4 regions of the Streptomyces sp. AF1A genome follow, and region 1 is predicted to be linked to each of the others. Evidence: riboswitches for the same ligand, from Rfam matches in the RefSeq annotation. Region 1 holds a riboswitch; each other region holds the start of a gene.
What was found. A riboswitch is a leader RNA that binds a small molecule or an ion and turns the genes downstream of it on or off. The one in region 1 is predicted to bind cyclic di-AMP.
Positions count from the first base shown of each region.

Region 2: it holds a riboswitch for cyclic di-AMP, as region 1 does, so the genes downstream of both, ACLU3S_RS19285 (M23 family metallopeptidase) here and ACLU3S_RS11535 (transglycosylase family protein) in region 1, are expected to answer to the same signal.
Region 3: it holds a riboswitch for cyclic di-AMP, as region 1 does, so the genes downstream of both, ACLU3S_RS20610 (NlpC/P60 family protein) here and ACLU3S_RS11535 (transglycosylase family protein) in region 1, are expected to answer to the same signal.
Region 4: it holds a riboswitch for cyclic di-AMP, as region 1 does, so the genes downstream of both, ACLU3S_RS12060 (transglycosylase SLT domain-containing protein) here and ACLU3S_RS11535 (transglycosylase family protein) in region 1, are expected to answer to the same signal.

Region 1 covers NZ_JBLEBI010000027.1:10,188-15,581, forward strand. Annotated here, with positions in the region: gene ACLU3S_RS11520 (nucleoside triphosphate pyrophosphohydrolase) at 1-635, shown strand, start outside; gene ACLU3S_RS11525 (cytochrome P450 family protein) at 660-1,970, shown strand; gene ACLU3S_RS11530 (transglycosylase family protein) at 2,112-3,146, shown strand; cyclic di-AMP (ydaO/yuaA leader) riboswitch at 3,328-3,497, shown strand; gene ACLU3S_RS11535 (transglycosylase family protein) at 3,502-4,173, shown strand; gene eno (phosphopyruvate hydratase) at 4,456-5,394, shown strand, end outside.
Region 2 covers NZ_JBLEBI010000066.1:26,404-31,797, forward strand. Annotated here, with positions in the region: gene ACLU3S_RS19275 (M16 family metallopeptidase) at 1-236, shown strand, start outside; gene ACLU3S_RS19280 (M16 family metallopeptidase) at 233-1,621, shown strand; cyclic di-AMP (ydaO/yuaA leader) riboswitch at 1,956-2,116, shown strand; gene ACLU3S_RS19285 (M23 family metallopeptidase) at 2,129-2,872, shown strand; gene ACLU3S_RS19290 (GntR family transcriptional regulator) at 3,076-3,762, shown strand; gene ACLU3S_RS19295 (HPr family phosphocarrier protein) at 3,982-4,263, opposite strand; gene ACLU3S_RS19300 (GNAT family N-acetyltransferase) at 4,442-5,394, shown strand, end outside.
Region 3 covers NZ_JBLEBI010000075.1:19,006-24,399, reverse strand. Annotated here, with positions in the region: gene pcrA (DNA helicase PcrA) at 1-1,695, opposite strand, end outside; cyclic di-AMP (ydaO/yuaA leader) riboswitch at 1,979-2,149, shown strand; gene ACLU3S_RS20610 (NlpC/P60 family protein) at 2,157-3,593, shown strand; gene ACLU3S_RS20605 (tellurite resistance/C4-dicarboxylate transporter family protein) at 3,700-4,692, shown strand; gene ACLU3S_RS20600 (hypothetical protein) at 4,670-5,023, opposite strand.
Region 4 covers NZ_JBLEBI010000029.1:13,425-18,818, forward strand. Annotated here, with positions in the region: gene ACLU3S_RS12045 (ATP-binding cassette domain-containing protein) at 1-82, opposite strand, end outside; gene ACLU3S_RS12050 (LolA family protein) at 153-1,352, opposite strand; gene ACLU3S_RS12055 (polyprenyl synthetase family protein) at 1,733-2,743, opposite strand; cyclic di-AMP (ydaO/yuaA leader) riboswitch at 3,379-3,557, shown strand; gene ACLU3S_RS12060 (transglycosylase SLT domain-containing protein) at 3,563-4,066, shown strand; gene ACLU3S_RS12065 (HAD family hydrolase) at 4,101-4,913, opposite strand; gene fahA (fumarylacetoacetase) at 5,375-5,394, shown strand, end outside.

The DNA.
Region 1 (5,394 bases):
ACCTGCCCGGCGCCCGCCTGCTCGACCTCGTCCAGGTCATGGACCGCATTCGCGCCGAGTGCCCCTGGTCCTCCCGGCAGACCCACGAGGGCCTGGCCAAGTACGGCATCGAGGAGGCGTACGAACTGGTCGAGGCGATCGAGGCGGGCGACCGCGCGGAGCTGCGCGAGGAGCTCGGCGACGTCCTCCTCCAGGTCGTCTTCCACTCCAGCATCGCCGAGGAGGACCCGGACGAGCCGTTCTCCATCGACGACGTGGCCGCCGGCATCGTCGCCAAGCTGATCCACCGCCACCCGCACGTCTTCGGCGACGAGAAGGCCGAGACCCCGGAGGACGTCAAGGAGCACTGGCTGCGCACCAAGGCCGAGGAGAAGCGGCGCACCTCGGTCACGGAGGGCGTCCCGCTCGGCCAGCCCGGCCTGGCCCTCGCCGCCAAACTCGCCTCCCGCACCCGCATCGCCGGCCTGGACGTCCCCCTCCCCCGGGGCGAGGGCGTCGGCTACGAGCTCCTCGCGCTCGCCGTGCGCGCCGAAGCCGACGGCATCGACCCGGAAGCGGCCCTGCGAGCAGCGGCCCGCGCCTACCGGGACGCGATACGCGCGGCGGAGGGCCCCGGCCCGAACGAGAGCCGGTAGCCCGCCGCCGGATACGGTCGAGGGGTGACCGAGCAGTACCGCCCCGACGACGGCGCGCCCGCCCTCTTCGGCTGGGAGTTCGCCTCCGACCCGTATCCCGCCTACGCCTGGCTGCGACAGCACGCGCCGGTGCACCGGACGCGACTGCCCAGCGGGGTCGAGGCGTGGCTGGTGACGCGGTACGCCGACGCCCGGCAGGCCCTGGCCGACCAGCGGCTGAGCAAGAACCCGGCGCATCACGACGAGCCGGCGCACGCCAAGGGCAAGACCGGCATTCCGGGCGAGCGGAAGGCCGAGCTGATGACGCATCTGCTGAACATCGACCCGCCGGACCACACCCGGCTGCGCCGGCTGGTCAGCAAGGCGTTCACGCCCCGCCGGGTCGCCGAGTTCGCGCCGCGGGTGCAGGAGCTGACCGACCGGCTCATCGACGGCTTCGCCGCCCGCGGCAGCGCCGACCTCATCCACGAGTTCGCCTTTCCGCTGCCCATCTACGCCATCTGCGACCTGCTCGGCGTCCCGCGCGAGGACCAGGACGACTTCCGGGACTGGGCGGGCATGATGCTGCGACATACAAAAGCGGGGCACGGCGGGGGGCGGCGCGGCGGGGTCGCCCGGTCGGTCAAGATGATGCGCGGCTACCTGGCCGAGCTGATCCACAGGAAGCGGCAGGCGCTGCCCGCCGAGCCCAGGCCCGGCGAGGACCTCATCTCCGGTCTCATCCGCGCCTTCGACCACGGCGAGCACCTCACCGAGAACGAGGCCGCCGCGATGGCCTTCATCCTGCTGTTCGCCGGCTTCGAGACCACCGTCAACCTCATCGGCAACGGCACGTACGCCCTGCTCACCCACCCCGAGCAGCGCCACCGTCTCCAGGACTCCCTCGCCCGGGGCGAGCACGGCCTCCTGGCGACCGGAGTGGAGGAACTCCTGCGCTACGACGGCCCGGTGGAGCTGGCCACCTGGCGCTTCGCCACCGAGCCGCTCACCATCGGCGGGCAGCGCATCGCGCCCGGCGACCCCGTGCTCGTCGTCCTGGCCGCCGCCGACCGGGACCCGGAGCGGTTCGCCGACCCGGACGTGCTGGACCTCGCCAGGCGGGACAACCAGCACCTCGGCTACGGGCACGGCATCCACTACTGCCTCGGCGCGCCGCTCGCCCGCCTGGAAGGGCGAACCGCGCTGGCCACGCTCCTGTCCCGGCTGCCCGACCTGCGGCTCGGGGCCGATCCGGCCGATCTGCGGTGGCGCGGCGGGCTCATCATGCGGGGCCTGCGCACCCTGCCCGTGGAGTTCACCCCGGAGGCCGGAAAGGCCGCAGAACGGCAAACGTGAAGGGCGTTCAACTATGTGATCTTCACGTGATCTGCGCGGCATGAACTTGTGACAAGTGATCGTCTGCCTATACGTTCACCCATCAGTGTGGCGGCACACGTCGCCGCCACGCGGTTCTGCCGTCGCACGAAAGGCTTCCGCATGCTCTCCGGGAACGGTCGTCACCGTCGCCCCCGTCAGGCTCCGGCCCTCCTCGTCGCGGCCGGAGTGACCGGCTCCGCCATCGCGATCCCCCTCCTGGGCGCCGCGAGCGCCAACGCGGCCGACGGAACCACGTGGGACAAGGTGGCCGAGTGCGAGAGCGGCGGCATCTGGAGCGCGGACACCGGCAACGGCTACCACGGCGGCCTGCAGATATCCCAGGCCGACTGGGCCAAGTACGGCGGCACGCAGTACGCCCCGAGCGCCGACCGGGCCAGCCGCTCGCAGCAGATCGCCGTCGCCGAGAAGATCCTCGCCGACCAGGGCACCACTCCCTGGGCCACCTGCGCCCTGCTGTCCGGGCTGACCTCCAACACGGGTTCCGTGGACGTCGACACGGGCGTCGGCGGCTCCGGCCACGGCCACGATTCGGGCGACTCGTCCGGATCGAGCGACACCTCCGACTCGTCCGGCTTGTCGGATTCCCTGCCCTCGTCCGACGCCAACTCCGGCTCCGGCGACGGCTCGTCCTCCGACTCGACGGTCTCGGCGACCCCCGGCTCCGCCGGGGACGCGACGGCGGACCCGGGGACGGCCACCGGCTCCCCGGAGACCAAGACCCCCAAGTCGGACAAGTCGCCCTCTATCGACACCGGAGCCTCCCAGGGTGACACCGCCTCCCCCCCTGCCATCCCTCCGGTGGGCGAAGCGGACAATTCCCAGCAACCCGTCGCTTCTTGGAGCCTGGTGGACACCGGCTCCCTCGGCAGCGGCGGGCGTCACCGTGGCGGCAGTGCGGACGAAAGCGCGGCAAACGGACAGAACGCCACCTCGTCCGGCCGGCACGCCTCTCCGGGGGCCGGCGCCTACACCGTCCGCGAGGGCGACACCCTCGCCTCCATCGCCGACTCCCTTGACGTCGACGGCGGATGGCACGCCCTCTACTCCGCGAACAAGAAGGCCATCGGCGCCGACCCGAACCACATCAATGCCGGTCAGACCCTGAAAGTCGGTACGGAAACGGACGCGGACTAGCGGGAGTTGACGCCCCACTTCGCACCTGATGTCCGGTTCGGTGAAAGTGTGGGATGAGTCTCAGAAGCCCTGATCGCCTTTGAAATTCCGCCGACCGCCTGTCTACGGTCGATCCGCTCGTCCTCACGAGCCCCGGCAGCCGCAACGCCGAATCCTGCCAGCGGTTGCCCGGGAACAGTCGTCGCGTCATGCGCCGCAGGCAGGAGCGGGGGACCCAAGGTAGGTGCCGGTCCCGGCGGTTGACGCCGGACCGGCTCGGGGTGAAGCCGCGCCTCACGAGAGGGGCGCGGCCGGGCAACTCAACCGGCCCGAACCCGACAGCTCACCTCGCAGGCGTCGGTGAGGGGATCGATCCATGCTGTTCTCCGGCAAGGGCAAGCACCGTCGCCCGTCCAAGACCAACCGTGCCGTCGCGATCGCCGGTGTCACCGGTGCCGTGGTCGCCGCCCCGCTGATGGCGGCCGGCAACGCCTCCGCCGCCACCGCCTCGCAGTGGGACGCGGTCGCCCAGTGCGAGTCCGGCGGCAACTGGTCCATCAACACCGGCAACGGCTACTACGGCGGTCTGCAGTTCTCCGCCTCCACCTGGGCCGCGTACGGCGGCACCGCCTATGCCCCGCAGGCCAACCAGGCCACCAAGGCGCAGCAGATAGCCGTCGCCGAGAAGGTCCTCGCCTCGCAGGGCAAGGGCGCCTGGCCGGTCTGCGGCAAGGGCCTGACGAGCACCCCGTACAACGGCTCCGCGCCGACCGCCTCGAAGAGCACCACCACCCGCTCCGACCGGCAGGCCGCCACCCGCTCCACCACGCGTACGGCGCCGAAGGCGAGCAGGACCGTCACCACCCCGACCGGCACGAAGGTCAAGAAGGGCGACGGCGAGTACAAGGTTGTCAAGGGTGACACCCTCAGCTCCATCGCCGTGCGGCACCACGTCCGGGGCGGCTGGCAGAAGCTGTTCCAGCTGAACAAGGACATCGTGCGGGACGCCGACCTCATCTACCCGGGCCAGCAGCTGCACCTCAAGTAAGCCCGGCCCACCCCGTCGGCCGGCTCTCCGGCCGGCCCCCGTCCCCACGGACTCCCCGCCCCGGCGCGTGTTCCCCCGTACGCGCCGGGGCGGGGTCTTTTTGCGTGTCCTGTGCACCCACCCTTTGTTCCGCGAGTGAACAATAGGTACCGTCTGCGTGTCCCTTCCGTCCACGGGGCGGTCGGTCGGTGGCCGGCGCCCCTGGGACGGTTAGGCTCTAGTCGCAAGGCACAGCCGTAAGGCACACAGCCCCGCACTTTCAGCGTCACATCCAAGAAGGAGATGCTCGTGCCGTCCATCGACGTCGTCGTAGCCCGGGAAATCCTGGACTCCCGAGGCAACCCCACGGTCGAGGTCGAGGTCGGCCTCGACGACGGCAGCACCGGTCGTGCCGCCGTCCCGTCCGGCGCCTCCACCGGCGCCTTCGAGGCCATCGAGCTCCGTGACGGCGACCCCAACCGCTACCAGGGCAAGGGCGTCGAGAAGGCCGTCCTCGCGGTCATCGAGCAGATCGGCCCGGAGCTGGTCGGCTACGACGCCACCGAGCAGCGCCTGATCGACCAGGCCATGTTCGACCTGGACGCCACCGACAACAAGGGCTCCCTCGGCGCCAACGCCATCCTCGGCGTCTCCCTGGCCGTCGCGCACGCCGCCTCCGAGGCGTCCGACCTGCCGCTCTTCCGCTACCTGGGCGGTCCGAACGCGCACCTGCTGCCGGTGCCGATGATGAACATCCTGAACGGCGGCTCGCACGCCGACTCCAACGTGGACATCCAGGAGTTCATGATCGCCCCCATCGGCGCGGAGTCCTTCTCCGAGGCCCTGCGCTGGGGCACCGAGGTCTACCACACCCTGAAGAAGGTCCTGAAGAACAAGGGCCTGTCCACCGGCCTCGGCGACGAGGGCGGCTTCGCCCCGAACCTCGGCTCCAACCGCGAGGCCCTCGACCTCATCCTCGAAGCGATCAAGGAGGCCGGATACGCGCCCGGCGAGCAGATCGCCCTCGCGCTCGACGTCGCCGCGTCCGAGTTCTACAAGGACGGCACGTACCTCTTCGAGGGCAAGGAGCGCTCCGCCGCCGAGATGACGGAGTACTACGAGGAGCTCGTCGCGGCCTATCCGCTCGTCTCCATCGAGGACCCGCTGTTCGAGGACGACTGGGCCGGCTGGAAGGTCATCACCGACAAGCTCGGCGACAAGGTCCAGCTCGTCGGCGACGAC
Region 2 (5,394 bases), on a different contig from region 1:
ACGCCGTCCTGTTCGGCGATCCCCAGCTCGCCCTCACCGCCGTCCAGCGCGTTCTGCAGGTGACCCCCGAGGAGGTGCAGGAGGTCGCCCAGGCGCGCCTGCGCCCCGACAACCGCGCGGTCCTGGTCTACGAGCCGAAGTCCCCGGAGGCCGCCCCGGACGCCGACGTGCCCGAGGACCCGGAGACGGAAGCGACCGTGGAGGCCGGCAACGACAACGAGGAGACGGCCAAGTGACCGAGCTCGCCACCATGGACTTCCACCCGCGGCCGCAGGCCGGCGAGGCCCGGCCGTGGGCCTTCCCGGCGCCCGAGCGCACCGCGCTCGACAACGGCCTGACCGTGCTGCGCTGCCACCGCCCCGGCCAGCAGGTCGTCGCCGTCGAGGTGCTGCTCGACGCCCCCCTGGACGCCGAGCCGGCGGGCCTGGACGGCGTCGCCACGATCATGGCGCGGGCCTTCTCCGAGGGCACCGACAAGCACTCCGCCGAGGAGTTCGCCGCCGAGCTGGAGCGCGCCGGCGCCACCCTGGACTCGCACGCCGACCACCCCGGCGTCCGGCTCAGCCTCGAGGTGCCGGCCTCTCGGCTGGCCAAGGGGCTCGGCCTGGTCGCCGACGCGCTGCGGGCGCCCGCCTTCGCCGAGAGCGAGATCGAGCGGCTGGTGCGCAACCGCCTGGACGAGATCCCGCACGAGCTGGCCAACCCCTCCCGCCGGGCCGCCAAGGAACTCTCCAAGGAGCTGTTCCCGGCGTCCTCGCGCATGTCCCGCCCGCGCCAGGGCACCGAGGAGACCGTCGAGAAGATCGACGCCGCCGCCGTACGCGCCTTCTACGACCGGCACGTGCGCCCGGCCACGGCCACCGCGGTCGTGGTGGGCGACCTCACCGGCGTCGACCTCGACGCGCTGCTCGGCGACACCCTGGGCGCCTGGACCGGCAGGCCGGGCGAGCCGCGCCCGGTGCCGCCGGTGAGCGCCGACGACACCGGACGCGTGGTCATCGTGGACCGGCCCGGCGCGGTGCAGACGCAGCTGCTCATCGGCCGGATCGGACCGGACCGGCACGACCGGGTGTGGCCCGCCCAGGTGCTCGGTACCTACTGCCTCGGCGGCACCCTCACCTCCCGCCTGGACCGCGTCCTGCGCGAGGAGAAGGGCTACACCTACGGGGTGCGCGCGTTCGGGCAGGTCCTGCGCTCCGCGCCGGACGGCTCGGGTGCCGCGATGCTCGCCATCAGCGGCTCCGTGGACACCCCCAACACGGGCCCGGCGCTGGACGACCTGTGGAAGGTGCTGCGCACCCTCGCGGCGGAGGGCCTGACCGACGCCGAGCGGGACGTCGCCGTGCAGAACCTGGTGGGCGTGGCGCCGCTGAAGTACGAGACCGCGGCGGCCGTCGCGAGCACCCTGGCCGACCAGGTCGAGCAGCACCTGCCCGACGACTTCCAGGCGACGCTGTACCGGCAGCTGGCCGCGACGGGCACGGTGGAGGCCACGGCCGCGGTCGTGAACGCCTTCCCGGTGGACCGCCTGGTGACCGTCCTCGTCGGGGACGCCTCCCGGATCAAGGCGCCGGTCGAGGCGCTCGGCATCGGCGAGGTGACCGTGGTGGCGGCCGAGTAGCCGCACGCGCGCGTGGGGCCGGCGTCCTGTCGGCCCAGGCCGGCTCCGCCTCAGCGAGTAGCCGCACGCGCGCGTGGGGCCGTGACGACAGCGTGAACGTGTCGCCCGACGCCCACGCAGGTCGCACGCGCGCGCGTGGGGCCCTGACGGTCGACGGACCGTCAGGGCCCCCTGGTTGTTCCACTCTCTTCCCCCGTGCCCGATTTGGGACGGAGGTTGCCTGTCTGCCCTGTGGGATGCGCTACAAAAGCCCGGATCGGTTTGAGGATCGCAGGCGGGCCCCCTTAGCGTCGTCCGGGCTGTTCGTCAGGCAGTACGCCGCATCCGCGGCAGCGGACAGTCATCGCCGAGTCCCCGTACGGCGCGAGCCAGGGGAGCCGGGGACCCACCGTCCCTGGGGTGAATCGGGCGCCCGCGTGCGAGCGAGGGCTCCCGTAGGAGACCTTCCTGCTCCGAACCCGTCAGCTAACCCGGTAGGCGAGAGGGAAGGAAAGGACCAGCCACTACATGGCGTTCATGTGCGCCACCGGGAAGCACCGCAAGCCCGGCCGGGTCAAGCGCGGCACCGCGCAGGCGGCCGGCATCGCGGCCCTCACGACCACCGGTGTCATCGGCACCCTCGCGGCCTCCCCGGCACTCGCCGCCGAGAACACCGCGGAGCAGACCGGACTGACCCCGGTCCTCACCGTCAGCGACGACGTCGCCGCGCACATCGACGCGCAGGCCGCCGCCCAGCAGCGCGCCGCCGACCAGAAGGCGGCCGAGGCGGCCGCGGCCCTGCGGGCCAAGCAGGCGCGCGAGGCCGAGGCCCGCGCCGCCCGCGAGGCCGAGCGCAGGCGGCTGAACGCCTTCGTCGCCCCGATCGCGCACTCCTACGTCTCCACGGGCTACGAAGCGAGCAGTTCGCTGTGGTCCTCCGGCCACCACACGGGCATCGACTTCCACGCCGTGAGCGGCACCTCCGTGCACGCGGTCGGCACCGGCACCGTCGTCTCCACCGGGTGGGGCGGCGCGTACGGCAACCAGATCGTGATCCGCATGGCCGACGGCATGTACACCCAGTACGGCCACCTGTCGTCCATCGGCGTCACCGTGGGCCAGCGGGTCACGCCCGGCCAGCAGATCGGCCTGTCCGGCGCGACCGGCAACGTCACCGGCCCGCACCTGCACTTCGAGGCCCGCACCACCCCCGACTACGGCTCCGACGTCGACCCCGTCGCCTACCTCCGCAAGCACGGCGTGACCGTCTGACCGAGCGGACGCCCGTACACACGGCGAAGCCCCGGCCCACCGAGCCGGGGCTTTCGCCGTTTTTTCACGGTGCCCACCGGAACGCTGTCCAAAAAATATCCATGGATTACGGACTGGCATCGGAAATTCAGGCGCACTGGAACAGAGTCACGGTACACGCGTCCATCGTCGGCGTTTCACCGGGATGAAGACGGAGGTCGGGCATGCGTATTCCGGCGCACTCGGTGTGCACGGCGATCCGGGACGACATCGTCACCGGGATCCACGAGCGCGGCGGCCGCCTCACCGAGGAAGTCCTGGCCCGCCGCTACGGCGTCTCGCGTGTCCCCGTGCGCGAGGCCCTGCGCACCCTGGAGGCGGAGGGGTTCGTGGTGACTCGCCGGCACGCGGGCGCGTGCGTGGCCGAGCCGACCGAGCAGGAGGCCGCCGATGTGCTGGACATGCGCATGCTCTTGGAGCCGCTCGGGGCCGCCCGGGCCGCGCAGCGGCGCACGGAGGCGCATCTGAAGGTGCTGCGCGGCCTGGTCCGGCTGGGTCAGGAGCGGGCCAGAAGGGGGAACAGCGAGGACCTGCGCTCGCTGGGCGGCTGGTTCCACGAGACGCTGGCCCAGGCCTCCGGCAGCCCCTCACTGACCTCGATGCTCACCCAGCTGCGCCACAAGATCGCCTGGATGTACACGGTGCAGGCGCCGCCGAATCCGGTGGAGTGCTGGGCGGAGCACGGCGCGATCGTGGACGCCGTGGCGCGCGGGGACGGCGAGCGCGCGCGTGCGGTGACGGCGGTGCACACCGAGCGCGCGACCGCCGCGCACCGCCTTCGCCTTCCCGGCGCCGCGGAGCGCGTGAGGACTTCGCAACATGCCGTAAACACGCCGGGCGTGCGGCATTAACAAGGGCGCCGTATACAAGAGGGGATATTCGGCGGCCGTGTATTTCCCGCTGCCCGTTTTCCCGGTGCCGGGGAATTATGGGCCGGTAATGGTGCGGGTGGCCGGCGGCCGACGTCGCCGCGGGGCGCCCGCGCCGAATTCGGCCCGCCGGCCGCGAGAACGCGAAAGCCGCGCCACCCGGTACGGGCGACGCGGCTTCCGGCTTCCGCTCACAGAGCGTCAGACGGTCTCGGGCAGCTCTTCCAGGCCCTCGGCGACCAGCTTGGCCAGACGGTCCAGGGCGGCGTCCGCGCCCTCGGCGTCGGAGGCGAGGACGATCTCCTCGCCGCCCTGGGCGCCCAGGCCCAGGACGGCCAGCATGGAGGCCGCGTTGACCGGCGTGCCGCCGGCCTTGGCGATCGTCACCGGGACGCCTGCGGCCGTGGCGGCTCGGACGAAGATGGAGGCGGGGCGGGCGTGGAGGCCCTCGGCCCAGCCGACGTTGACGCGGCGCTCAGCCATGTGTTGCTGCCCTTCGGTGTCAGGGTTGTCTAGACCAGTTTCCCACATCGTGAAGCATGCCCGGCGCGGAGCTTCCTCCCACCCGGATGTGTCGTCGGACCGCGGCCTCGGTCCGGCTTTGTCGTCCTCCACAGACTGCCCCGCGCCGTTGTCGGACGCGAGCCGTACTCTGGGGCCCATGCAGACCTCGGCGGACCGGCAGGGCCGGTACGAGTACCCCGCCCACTGGGAGGCGGACGTGGTGCTGCGCGACGGAGGGACCGCGCGCATCCGGCCCATCACCGTTGATGACGCCGACCGCCTCGTCAGCTTCTATGAGCAGGTCTCGGACGAGTCGAAGTACTACCGCTTCTTCGCGCCGTACCCGCGACTGTCCGCCAAGGACGTCCACCGCTTCACGCACCACGACTTCGTGGACCGGGTGGGACTCGCGGCCACCGTCGGCGGCGAGTTCATCGCCACCGTACGCTATGACCGCATCGGCGCCGACGGCGCGCCCGCGTCCGCACCCGCCGACGAGGCCGAGGTCGCCTTCCTGGTCCAGGACGCGCACCAGGGCCGCGGCGTCGCCTCCGCCCTGCTGGAACACATCGCGGCGGTCGCCCGTGAGCGCGGCATCCGCCGCTTCGCCGCCGAGGTGCTGCCCGCCAACACCAAGATGATCAAGGTGTTCACCGACGCCGGCTACACCCAGAAGCGCAGCTTCGAGGACGGCGTCGTACGCCTGGAGTTCGACCTCGAACCCACCGACCGCTCCCTCGCCGTGCAGCGCGCGCGGGAGCAGCGCGCGGAGGCCCGTTCGGTACGGCGGCTGCTGGCGCCCGGCTCCGTCGCGGTCGTCGGCGTCGGCCGCGCGCCCGGCGGCGTGGGGCGCGGCATCCTCGGCAACATCCGGGACGCGGGCTACGGGGGCCGGCTGCACGCGGTGAACAAGGCGTTCCCCGAGGACCTCGGAGAACTCGACGGGGTGCCCGCGTACCGCTCGGTGCGGGACATCCCGGGCCCGGTGGACCTCGCCGTCGTCGCCGTGCCGGCCCCGTACGTGCCGGCCGTGGTCGCCGAGTGCGGTGAACAGGGCGTCCAGGGGCTCGTGGTGGTCTCCGCCGGATACGCCGAGAGCGGTCCCGAGGG
Region 3 (5,394 bases), on a different contig from region 1:
TATGGCCTCCAGGACGGTGGCCGGTCCGGCGCCGGACTCCACGATGGTGCGCAGGTCCTCCATCAGCGTGTTGAACCGCTTGACCGCGTTGGCGGAGCGCGCGGCCATGCCGTACGCCTCGTCGACGCGCTTGAGCGCCTGCGGGAAGCTGATCTTCTCGCGCTGGGCGAGGGCGTCGATCATCGCCTCCGCCCGCTCGCCGATGCCCCGCTTGGGCACGTTGAGGATGCGGCGCAGCGGCACCGAGTCCTCGGGGTTGGCGAGGACCCGCAGGTAGGCCAGGACGTCCCGGACCTCCTTGCGCTCGTAGAAGCGGACGCCGCCGACGACCTTGTAGGGCAGGCCGACGCGGATGAAGACCTCTTCGAAGACACGGGACTGGGCGTTGGTGCGGTAGAACACGGCGACGTCGCCGGCCTTGGCCTCGCCCGCGTCGACCAGGCGGTCTATCTCGTCCGCGACGAACTGGGCCTCGTCGTGCTCGGTGTCCGCGACGTAGCCGGTGATCCGCGCGCCCTGGCCGGCGTTGGTCCACAGGTTCTTCGGGCGGCGCGACTCGTTGCGCTCGATGACCGCGTTGGCGGCGGACAGGATGGTCTGCGTGGAGCGGTAGTTCTGCTCCAGCAGGATCGTCGTCGCGTCCGGGTAGTCCTCCTCGAACTGGAGGATGTTGCGGATCGTCGCACCCCGGAAGGCGTAGATCGACTGGTCCGCGTCACCCACGACGCACAGCTCGGCGGGCGGGAGGTCGTGCTCGCCGGGCGGGGTGTCCCCGCCGTGTTCTCCGGTGCCGACGAGTTCCCGTACGAGCGCGTACTGGGCGTGGTTGGTGTCCTGGTACTCGTCGACCAGGACGTGCCGGAAACGGCGGCGGTAGTGCTCCGCGACGTCGGGGAAGGCGCGCAGCAGGTTGACCGTCGTCATGATCAGGTCGTCGAAGTCCAGCGCGTTGGCCTCGCGCAGCCGCGACTGGTAGAGCGCGTAGGCCTGGGCGAGGGTCTTCTCGAAGCCGTCGGCGGCCTGGGCGGCGAAGTCCTCCTCGTCGATCAGCTCGTTCTTCAGGTTGCTGATCTTGGCGCTGAAGGACTTCGGCGGGAAGCGTTTGGGGTCGAGGTCCAGGTCGCGACAGACCAGGGCCATCAGGCGCTTGCTGTCGGCGGCGTCGTAGATCGAGAAGCTGGAGGTGAAGCCGAGCTTCTTGCTCTCGCGGCGCAGGATGCGCACGCACGCGCTGTGGAAGGTCATCACCCACATCGCGTTCGCGCGCGGGCCGACGAGCTGCTCGACGCGCTCCTTCATCTCGCCCGCGGCCTTGTTGGTGAACGTGATCGCGAGGATCTGACCCGGATGCACGTTGCGCTCGGCGAGCAGATGGGCGATGCGGTGGGTGAGCACACGGGTCTTGCCGGACCCGGCGCCGGCCACGATGAGCAGCGGGGAGCCGGCGTGCACGACCGCGGCGCGCTGGTTCTCGTTCAGCCCCTCCAGCAGCGCCGCCGAGTCGATCGCCGGGCGCGGCGCGCCGTCGCGGTAGTACGCGTCCCGGTCCGGCGGCACGTCGAACTTCCCGCCGAACAGATCGTCCGGAATCGGCTCCGGAGCGTGATCGTCCTCGGGCGGAGGCGGGGGCTCCTCCTCGCGCCCGCGGGGGGGCTGGAGGTCCGCCAGGAAGCTGTCGTCAAAGAGGCTGCTCATCGCTCTCCGAGTCTAGGGCGCCCGACTGACAACCGGTCCCCGTCCCCGGAACACGGCCGGTTCACCGGAGAGGCCGTCTTCGCGCGGAGGCTGTCGTACTTCGCGCGGAGGGCGTCGTTCCACTCCTCACCCTGCGGAAGCGCCTGGTCACGTGCGCGTGAATCCGCCCTCAGGTCACGGAAATGTATCGGACATACCGCACACCAACCTTCACAGGAGACACACGAGTTGGCTAGGTTTCCGTCAGGCCGCGCGCTCCCTCTCCGGTGAACCTCGCCGGGTCGAGCGGCCTCCGCCGAGTCCGGTGCACCCGCACGGTGCCCGGAGCCGGGGACCCACCGATCCTGGGGTGAATCGGCCGACTCCCGCCCGGGACGACGCCGTAGGGCAACCCTTCCGAAGCATCCGCCCGAACCCGACAGCTAACCCGGTAGGCGGCACGTTGGAAGGAGTCGCCTCCCTTGGCGTCGCACCGCAAGCCGCGCCCCGCCGGGACCCAGGGCGCGGGCATCCGCACCCCCGCCCTCGCCACCGCCGCACTGACCTCGGTGGCCCTGCTCCCCCAGACCGCCGAGGCCGCCCCCGCCACCGGGCACGGCCGGCCCACCCTGGAGGAGATCGAGAAGAAGATCGACGATCTCTACCGCCGGGCGGAGTCGGCGACGGAGAAGGAGGCGGAGGAGACCGCGGGCAGGCAGCGCGGGCGGGCAGGTGTCCTCCGGGAGGAGGTCACCCGGCGCGCGGGCCGGCTCGGCAGACCGCGCGACGAGCCCGACGCGCTCCCGGAGGCCGCGCACGACTACTTCGACCCGAGCCGGGTGATGGACCGGCTCGCCTCCCGCGTGAAGAGCGCGGTCGAGCGCCAGCAGGCCACCAGGGGCCCGCGGACTGCCGTACGGGCCGCCCCGAACCGGGCCGCTGACGGTGCTGACGGTGTTTCCGGCCCTGCTCCGGCCCCGGCACCCGCCCGGGCTCCCCTGCCGTCGCAACGCCGGGCCGCCGCGGGGCCGCAGCCCCAGGCCGCGGCTGGGATGCGCCCCATGGCCACGACGGAGGCGCCGCTCCACGCCCCGCCCGCGGCACAGCCCACGATCCTGGCCGAGGCACAGCCCCACACGCCGGTCACGGCGCGGCTCATGGCCCCGGCCGAGGCACAGCCCCACACCCCAGCGACGGCGCGCATGGCCCCCGCCGAATCGGAACACCGCATCACGACCACGGCGCGCATGGCCCCCGCCGAGACGGAACACCGCATCCCGAGCGCGGTGCGCATGGCCCCGGTCGAGGCGGAACACCGCGCTCCGGGCTCGGCCGTGCACCGGATGCCGGCCGCGTCGCCCGTCGGGACGCGGGCCGAGTCGCCGTCCGACCCGAGGGCCGCGAAGGCCGCCGTCCAGAAAAAGCTCGCCACCGCGCGCGTGCTGCTGTCTCAGCTGACGGCGCCGGAGAAGCCACGCACCGCCGCCGTCCAGCGAAGCGGGCAGCGGGAGGCCGCGGCGATGGGTGCGGCGGTGAGTCCGGCGGCAGGCTCCTCGAGCGTCACCCGGGCCGAGAAGGCCGTCGCCTTCGCCCGCGCCCAGATCGGCAAGCCGTGCGTGTGGGGCGCCAGCGGCCCCGGCTCCTACGACTGCTCGGGCCTGACCCAGGCCGCGTGGAAGTCCGCCGGCGTCTCCCTGCCGCGCAGCACCTGCGACCAGGCCGGCGCCGGCAGTGCGGTCCCGCTGGCCGAGGCCCGCCCCGGCGATCTGATCTTCTTCCACGACGACCTCGGGCACGTCGGCCTCTGCACCGGCGACGGCATGATGATCCACGCCCCCGGCCCGGGCGCGTACGTCCGCGAGGAGTCCGTCCACCACGGCGGCGACTCGGTCGTCCGCAGCGTGGTGCGGCCGGCCTGAGCGAGCGGGCGCCGCCCGGGGTCTCTCCCGGGATGCGGGTGTTTTTCGCCCCCACGCGCGCGTGCCCCGCGCCCCGGGCTCCGTGCCACTGCCTAGCATCGGGCGCATGCCCGGCATCCCAGGTCTGCGTGCGTGGTGGGCGGACCGGCCACCGGCCGCCGGTGCCGCCGTGATGGCGACCGGCATCGTGTCGGTCAGCCTGCATCTGGCGGGCTACGAGACGGTCTCCCGGGCGGCGCTGGCACTGACGGTGGTCGGCTGGATCGCGCTGGGCGCCGACTTCGTGCTGCGTCTGGCCGTCGACCGGCGGCGCTGGGTGGACGATGCCCGGAGCCCCGGGTCGCTCACCGCCGTCGCCGCGACCGCCGTCCTGGGCACGAGGCTGTCGGCGCTCGGACAGCAGACCCTGGCCGAGGCGCTGCTGGCGCTCGCGGCGCTGCTCTGGCCGGTGCTGCTCCTGCTCGTCGTACGGCACTGGGGGCGGCGCATGCCCGGCGCGGTGTTCCTGGGTTGTGTGGCCACACAGGGGCCGGCCGTACTGGCGGCCACGCTGGCCGCGGCCACGCGCACACCGTGGCTCGCGCACACGGCCCTCGTGGTGTTCTGGCTGGGTCTGGTGCTCTACGCCGTCGCGCTGGCCCGCTTCGACGCGCGACAGGTGCTGGTGGGCGCCGGGGACCACTGGATCGCGGGCGGGGCGCTCGCCATCTCGGCGCTGGCCGGCGCCAGACTGCTCGTGGCCGGGGATGCCGGCATGTACCTCTGGGACGGCGACGACCGTCACGTGCTGCGCGTCGTGACGGTCGCGCTGCTCGTCCTGGACCTGGCCTGGTGTCTGGTCCTGCTGGCCGCCGAGGTCGCACGGCCGCGGCTCGGCTACGACCTGCGCCGGTGGTCGATGGTCTTCCCGCTGGGGATGACGGCGGCGGCGACGCTGTCCGTCGCGACCGCCGTGGGCGTCCCGTGGCTCCACGGGCCGGGACGCGTGCTGACCTGGGTGGCGGTGGGGGCGTGGCTGTGGGTCGCCGCCGGTGCGCTCGGCGCCCACGCCGGGGCGGTCAAGGGGGCGACGAGCGTCAGGTCCACAGCACGGCGATGAACACGTTCACCGCGGTCAGCGCCCCGACCAGCCCGAACTGCGCCTTGTCGACGCGCTCCTCGTCGCGCTTGACGTAGACCAGGCCGAGGATCACGATCAGCAGCGCCAGCTTCAGGCCGATCTTGATCGTGTTGACGTGGTGGTCGCCGGCCTCGTTGAGCCCGACCAGGACCACGCCGGTGACCAGCATGGTCAGTGCGCCGTGCAGCATTGCGGGGACGAAGCGGGCCGTGCCCTGGCCCATCGCCTTCATCTGGGTGAGGAAACCGCCGAGCAGCGCGGCGATGCCGAGGATGTGCAGGCCGACGAAGAGATGGATGAGTACGTCCATGGGGCCGGAGCCTAATTCGTCGCCCACAGCCCTGGAGACGGCAGGGTGCCGTTCCCGGGACCTTGGCGTGGTGGAGCCGCGGCACCGGGCCGTGGCCGCCGGCCGGCGCACGGCGACCCGTCAGCGCATGCCGGGACTCCCGCCACCGTCCCGGGGACGACGTCCGGGAGCCCCCAGCCGGGCCACCCTGAGGACGCCGACCGCGCTGGGGCCGGTCTTGCATATATGCGACCCATAGCACCCCACCGCTCCCGCCCGTCCCGCTTTCCGCGCTTCGGTCACCACGCTGCGTGAAGGGGACGACTCCGGACCGCGCAGGCGGTCACATACGGCCACGATCCGATCCGTCGGGCACCAGTTCCGTACACCGC
Region 4 (5,394 bases), on a different contig from region 1:
AGCGCTTGGTGAGGCCACGCGTGGCGATGACGCTCGCCGGCGCGTCGGCCCGATCCGGCTCCGTGGCGGACGGTTCGTCCATCGGCTCCCCTTCGTCTCGTCATGCCCCGGCAGGACCGGGAAGGGTCACTTCCCCGCAGGACCGGGAAGGGTCACTTTCCCGTGTCCGCCGCCTTCACCAGGGCGTCCTTGGTGACCGCGCCGACGTAGACCTTGCCGTCGTCGGTGATCAGGGCGTTGACCAGGCGGGTGGAGAAGAACGTGCCCCGGCCGAACTTCCCGGAGGTCTTGTCGCCCAGCGAGCCGAGGAAGCCACCAAGGTCACTGCCCTTGGCACCGGTCGGAAGTCCGCCCCGGGCGCCCGTCTCGAAGGTGGCGACGGAGGTCCAGCCCTTGCCGAGGACATCCGCGCCGTTGAGGCCCTTGGCGAAGTCCCCACCCGGCATGGGGGCGTGCTCGCGCGCCTGGGAGTGCTTCTTCTCCTCGGTGACCTTCGCGCCCTTGGGTGGGGTGAAGTCGAAGGTGGAGGCGGCCGGCCTGGCGAAGGAGACCTGGGTGAAGCTCACGTCGATCACGGCGGTGCCGCCGCTCTTCGGAGTCAGCGTGAACTTCAGCGGCATGCCCGTCTTCGCGTCGACGGCGATGCCGATCGCGCCGACCGTGGTGCCGGACTGCCTGGGCTTGATGAGCAGTCGGTAGGCGTCACGCCCGGCGACCTGCGCGGTGCCGTCGACGGTGACGGACGTCGTGTCGTCGACCGACTTCAGGGCCTGGTCGGCGAAGTCCTTCGGTGTGGCCGGGGGCTCGGCCCGCCGGACCTTGCCGGAGCCGGCGGCGGTGCCGTGCGAGACCTCGTTGCTCTTGCTGTCGTAGCCCCAGACGTCCTTGCCGTTGTGGATGAGGCTGTACTCGGCGCCCTGCTCCAGCAGCGACAGCTTCTGCCGGTCCGGGCCGTCGGCGGCGACGCGCAGGGTGTGCGTGCCGGAGACCAGCTCGGTGAGCTTGGCCCGCGGGTCGGCCGAGGAGCCGTGGCCGGAGCCCTTGGCCGCGCCCGAGGCGATGCCGCTCTCCAGGCCGCCGAGGTCGGGCAGGCCGAGGTCGGTGCTGATCTTCACGGTGCCGGACATCTGCTGCACGTCCGACTTGGCGATCTTGTCGATGAGCTGCTGAGCGGTGATCCTGGGCAGGTCGGGGTCACCGGAGTCGGCGAGGGCCGGGACGAGCCCGATCGTGGCCGCCGCCACCCCCACCACCGCGACCGGGACGGCGTACCGCGCGACCTTGCGTCGGCCGGAGTGCGGCTCCTCTTCGCGCGCGGCGCCCGCTGCGTCGTCGGATTCGTACGGTGCCATGTGTGCCTTACCTCCGTCGTCGGCGGCGGCTGTCCTCACGCTGGTCCCCCTGAGCCGCCATTCTCACCCGAATCGGTGAGGAGTGGTGATTTCCGTGGTTTCCATCTCACCAAATCAGCCATGAGGAATCGTCAGACCTCGGAGCCAACTCCGTGTACGCCTGCGGTATGACACGTAGGGGCGGGGACGTGCCCGACCCGTAGGGGTCGTACGCGTCGTACGACCGTACGACGGGCCACGCGCGGCCGTCATCCGGAGTGCACCCGATCACCGTCCGGAGCGCACGCGCGCGCCACCCGGAGCGCGTTCGGGCGGCCCGTACGCTTCGACGGCCGCCCGCGCCGGAGGCCCTCCGCTTCGGGGGCCGTCCGCTTCGGCGGTCAGCCGGCGCGGTGGACCACCGCGTCGCACAGCTCGATCAGCGCCGCCTTGGCGTCGCACTCCCTCAGCGGCACCAGCGCCGACCGCGCCTCCTCGGCGTACCGGATGGTGTCGCGCCGGGCCTGCTCCAGCGCGGGGTGCGCGCGCAGCGCGGCCAGCGCCTCGGCGTGCCGGGCGTCGTCGCTGAGGTCGGAGTCGAGCAGCTCGCACAGGGCGATGTCCTCGGACAGCCCCATCCGGGCCGCCCGCTCGCGCAGCCGGAGCACGGGCAGGGTCGCGATGCCCTCACGCAGGTCGGTGCCCGGGGTCTTGCCGGACTCGTGGGAGTCGGAGGCGATGTCCAGGACGTCGTCGGCGAGCTGGAAGGCCACCCCGAGGCGCTCGCCGTACTGGGTGAGCACATCCACGACCGTCTCGTCGGCGCCGGACATCATCGCGCCGAACCGGCAGGACACCGCCACCAGCGAGCCCGTCTTGCCGCCCAGCACGTCCAGGTAGTGCTCGACCGGGTCGCGGCCGTCCGTGGGGCCGGCCGTCTCCAGGATCTGTCCGGTGACCAGCCGTTCGAAGGCGAGGGCCTGCACCCGGACCGCCTCGGGGCCGAGGTCGGCGAGGATCTGCGAGGCGCGGGCGAAGAGGAAGTCGCCGGTGAGGACCGCGACGGAGTTGCCCCAGCGGGTGTTGGCGCTGTCCACGCCGCGCCGCACGGCCGCCTCGTCCATGACGTCGTCGTGGTACAGCGTGGCGAGATGCGTCAGCTCCACGACCACGGCCGACGGCACCACGCCCGGCGCGTAGGGGTCGCCGAACTGCGCCGCGAGCATCACGAGCAGCGGCCGGAACCGCTTCCCGCCGGCCCGCACGAGGTGCTGCGCGGCCTCCGTGATGAACGGGACCTCGCTCTTGGTGGCCTCGAGCAAGCCTTCCTCGACAGCCGCCAATCCGGCCTGGACATCGGCTTCCAGAGCCTGGTCCCGCACGCTCAGCCCGAACGGCCCGACGACGGTCACGAGGGGTCTCCTGTCTGCTGGTGTCTGCTGTCGATTACACGGCTTGTCGATAGGTCGCTGCCATCACTCAAGTCAGCGTATCCGGTCCTCTTTCGATCACCGATAGCGCCCACGGGTCCAGCCCGGGCGGTTTCGGAGCACGACCGACATGGATCTGATCAGATGATAGGAAAGGACATTTATTGACTTACTGGGACATAAGAGCTTCGCCGTGAATCGGCCGGAGGGGGTCGACCCCACACCCAGGACGGACCCACCCTGGCGTGCACCCGGGTGGCTCCACCTCCCTCCGCACTCCCGGCCCCCGCCCCGAGAACGACTGGCGCGACGTCAGAGGTTCCACGCCCCTCCACCTCCCGGGCCGCACCCGCGAATCACCCATGTCCGACATGATGCTATTTGCTATTCCGTGAAATGGGTCACGTCACCCATCGGTGCCCCCGGTCGCCCGATCACCCGTTCTCCCTTTGCGCATCGGCGAGTTGAAGGTTGGCAACCGCAAAGGATCAAGTACCCCATACGACTCCGTTCAAGGTCAAATAGGACGTTGTGTGACGCGGGCACTTGTTCCCGACATGTGCTGTCGCATACGTTCCCGACCCGTCGGGCGGAACGCCGAATCCTGCCGCCGCCCGCACGACCCATCGACGAACTCATTCGTACGGCAGGAGCGGGGGATCCAGGTAAGTCGCCGGACCGGACGGCACGCGTCGCACCGGAACGGCTAGGGGTGAAGCCGTGCCTCTCCAGGGCACGGCCGGGCACCTCCCCGCCCGAACCCGACAGCTCACCTCGTAGGCGACGGAGAGGAACACCCCCATGCCTGCTGCCGCCAAGCACCGCCGCCCCCGCAACAACCGCCTCGCCCGCACGCTCGCCGCCGTCGGAGCCGGCGCCGGCGTCCTCGCTCTGCCGATCATCGGAGCGACCACCGCCTCGGCGGCCCCGGCCACCGCCCCCGCCGCCACGACCCCGACGGTCTCCACCACCCCCGCCGGGTACCCGAACAACCTCGACGGCTGGATCCGCGAGTCGCTCGCGATCATGGCCGAGAAGGGCATCCCGGGCAGCTACAACGGCATCTACCGCAACATCATGCGGGAGTCCTCCGGCAACCCGAACGCCATCAACCTGTGGGACTCCAACGCGGCCAAGGGCATCCCGTCCAAGGGCCTGCTCCAGGTCATCGACCCGACCTTCAACGCGTACCACGTGGCCGGAACGTCGTACAACATCTACGACCCGGTCGCGAACATCACGGCCGCCTGCAACTACGCGGCGCACCGCTACGGGTCGATCGACAACGTGTTCGGCGCCTACTGATCGGCGCATCCGGCAGGCGCTACTGATATCCCGGTCAGTCGGTCGGGAACAGTCTTTCGAGGACGACGGCGACGCCGTCGTCCTCGTTCGACGTGGTGACCTCATGCGCGACCGCCTTGAGTTCGGCATGGGCGTTGGCCATGGCGACCCCGTAACCGGCCCAGTCGAACATCGGGATGTCGTTGGGCATGTCCCCGAACGCCAGCGCGCGTTCGGCTGCGATCCCCAGCCGCTGTGCCGCCAGCGCCAGTCCCGTCGCCTTGGTCACCCCGCACGGCTGGAGTTCCACGGTCCCCGGACCCGACATGGTGACCGTCGCCAGCGAACCCACCACCGACCGCGCGATGGCCGCCAACTCGTCGTCCGGCACGGTGGCATGGCGCAGCAGTACCTTGCTGATGGGCGCGCACCACAGGTCGTCGCGCCGACCCACCCGGACCGCGGGCAGGGTCGGGTGGGGCATCAGATAGCCGGGCTCGATGAGCGTGAGCCCGTCCACGCCGTCCTGGTCGACGGCCGCGTACACCTGCCCCACCTCGGCCTCGATCTTGCCGAGCGCGGTCTCGGCCAGTTCCCGGTCCAGCCGGACCGACCACAGCAGGCGATCGGCTCCCGCGTCGTACACCTGTGCGCCCTGCCCGCACACCGCGAGCCCCCTGCAGCCGAGGTCCGCCAGCAGGGGCCGCACCCGGGGGGCCGGGCGGCCGGTCACCACCAGATGCCGGGCACCGGCCCGCACCGCCCGAGCGAGCGCGGCGCGCGACCGGTCGGAGACCGTGTCGTCGCCGCGCAGCAGCGTTCCGTCCAGGTCAGTGGCGATCAGTGCATACGCGGGGGAGGGTGCCATGATCAGAGAATACGGACACCGCGCCCCACCGACTCACCACCCACTGCCCGCACTTGTCTGTCCCTGGCCCCAAGTTCCGTCTTTTCAGCCCCTGATGGCGACCGACGTCAGCCGTGGACCGCGGCCGGATGCTTCAGGAGGCGCGGGGAGGCGAACCCCGTGCCGGCGCCCGTGTCCCCGAAGGGCGCTGAGCCGGAAGGGCCACCTCCTGCGAGACTCATTCGGACATTGCGGACTCTTGGGGCATCGTTCGGCAACCCCGGAGGGGTGCCCCGGCGTCCTTTTCACACCGCTCTCGACTTCACACCGCTCTCGACGCACTCCCGCAGCCCTGGCCGGGGCACGTCCCACGTCGCGCCCCGGCACACTGCCCAAGACACGCATCTCAGCCGTAACGTGTGGCGCGACCACATGAAACGCAGCGCCATGCACGGCCCGGATGAGAGTGAGGCAGCACCCCCATGCCCCCCTTCGACGTCCC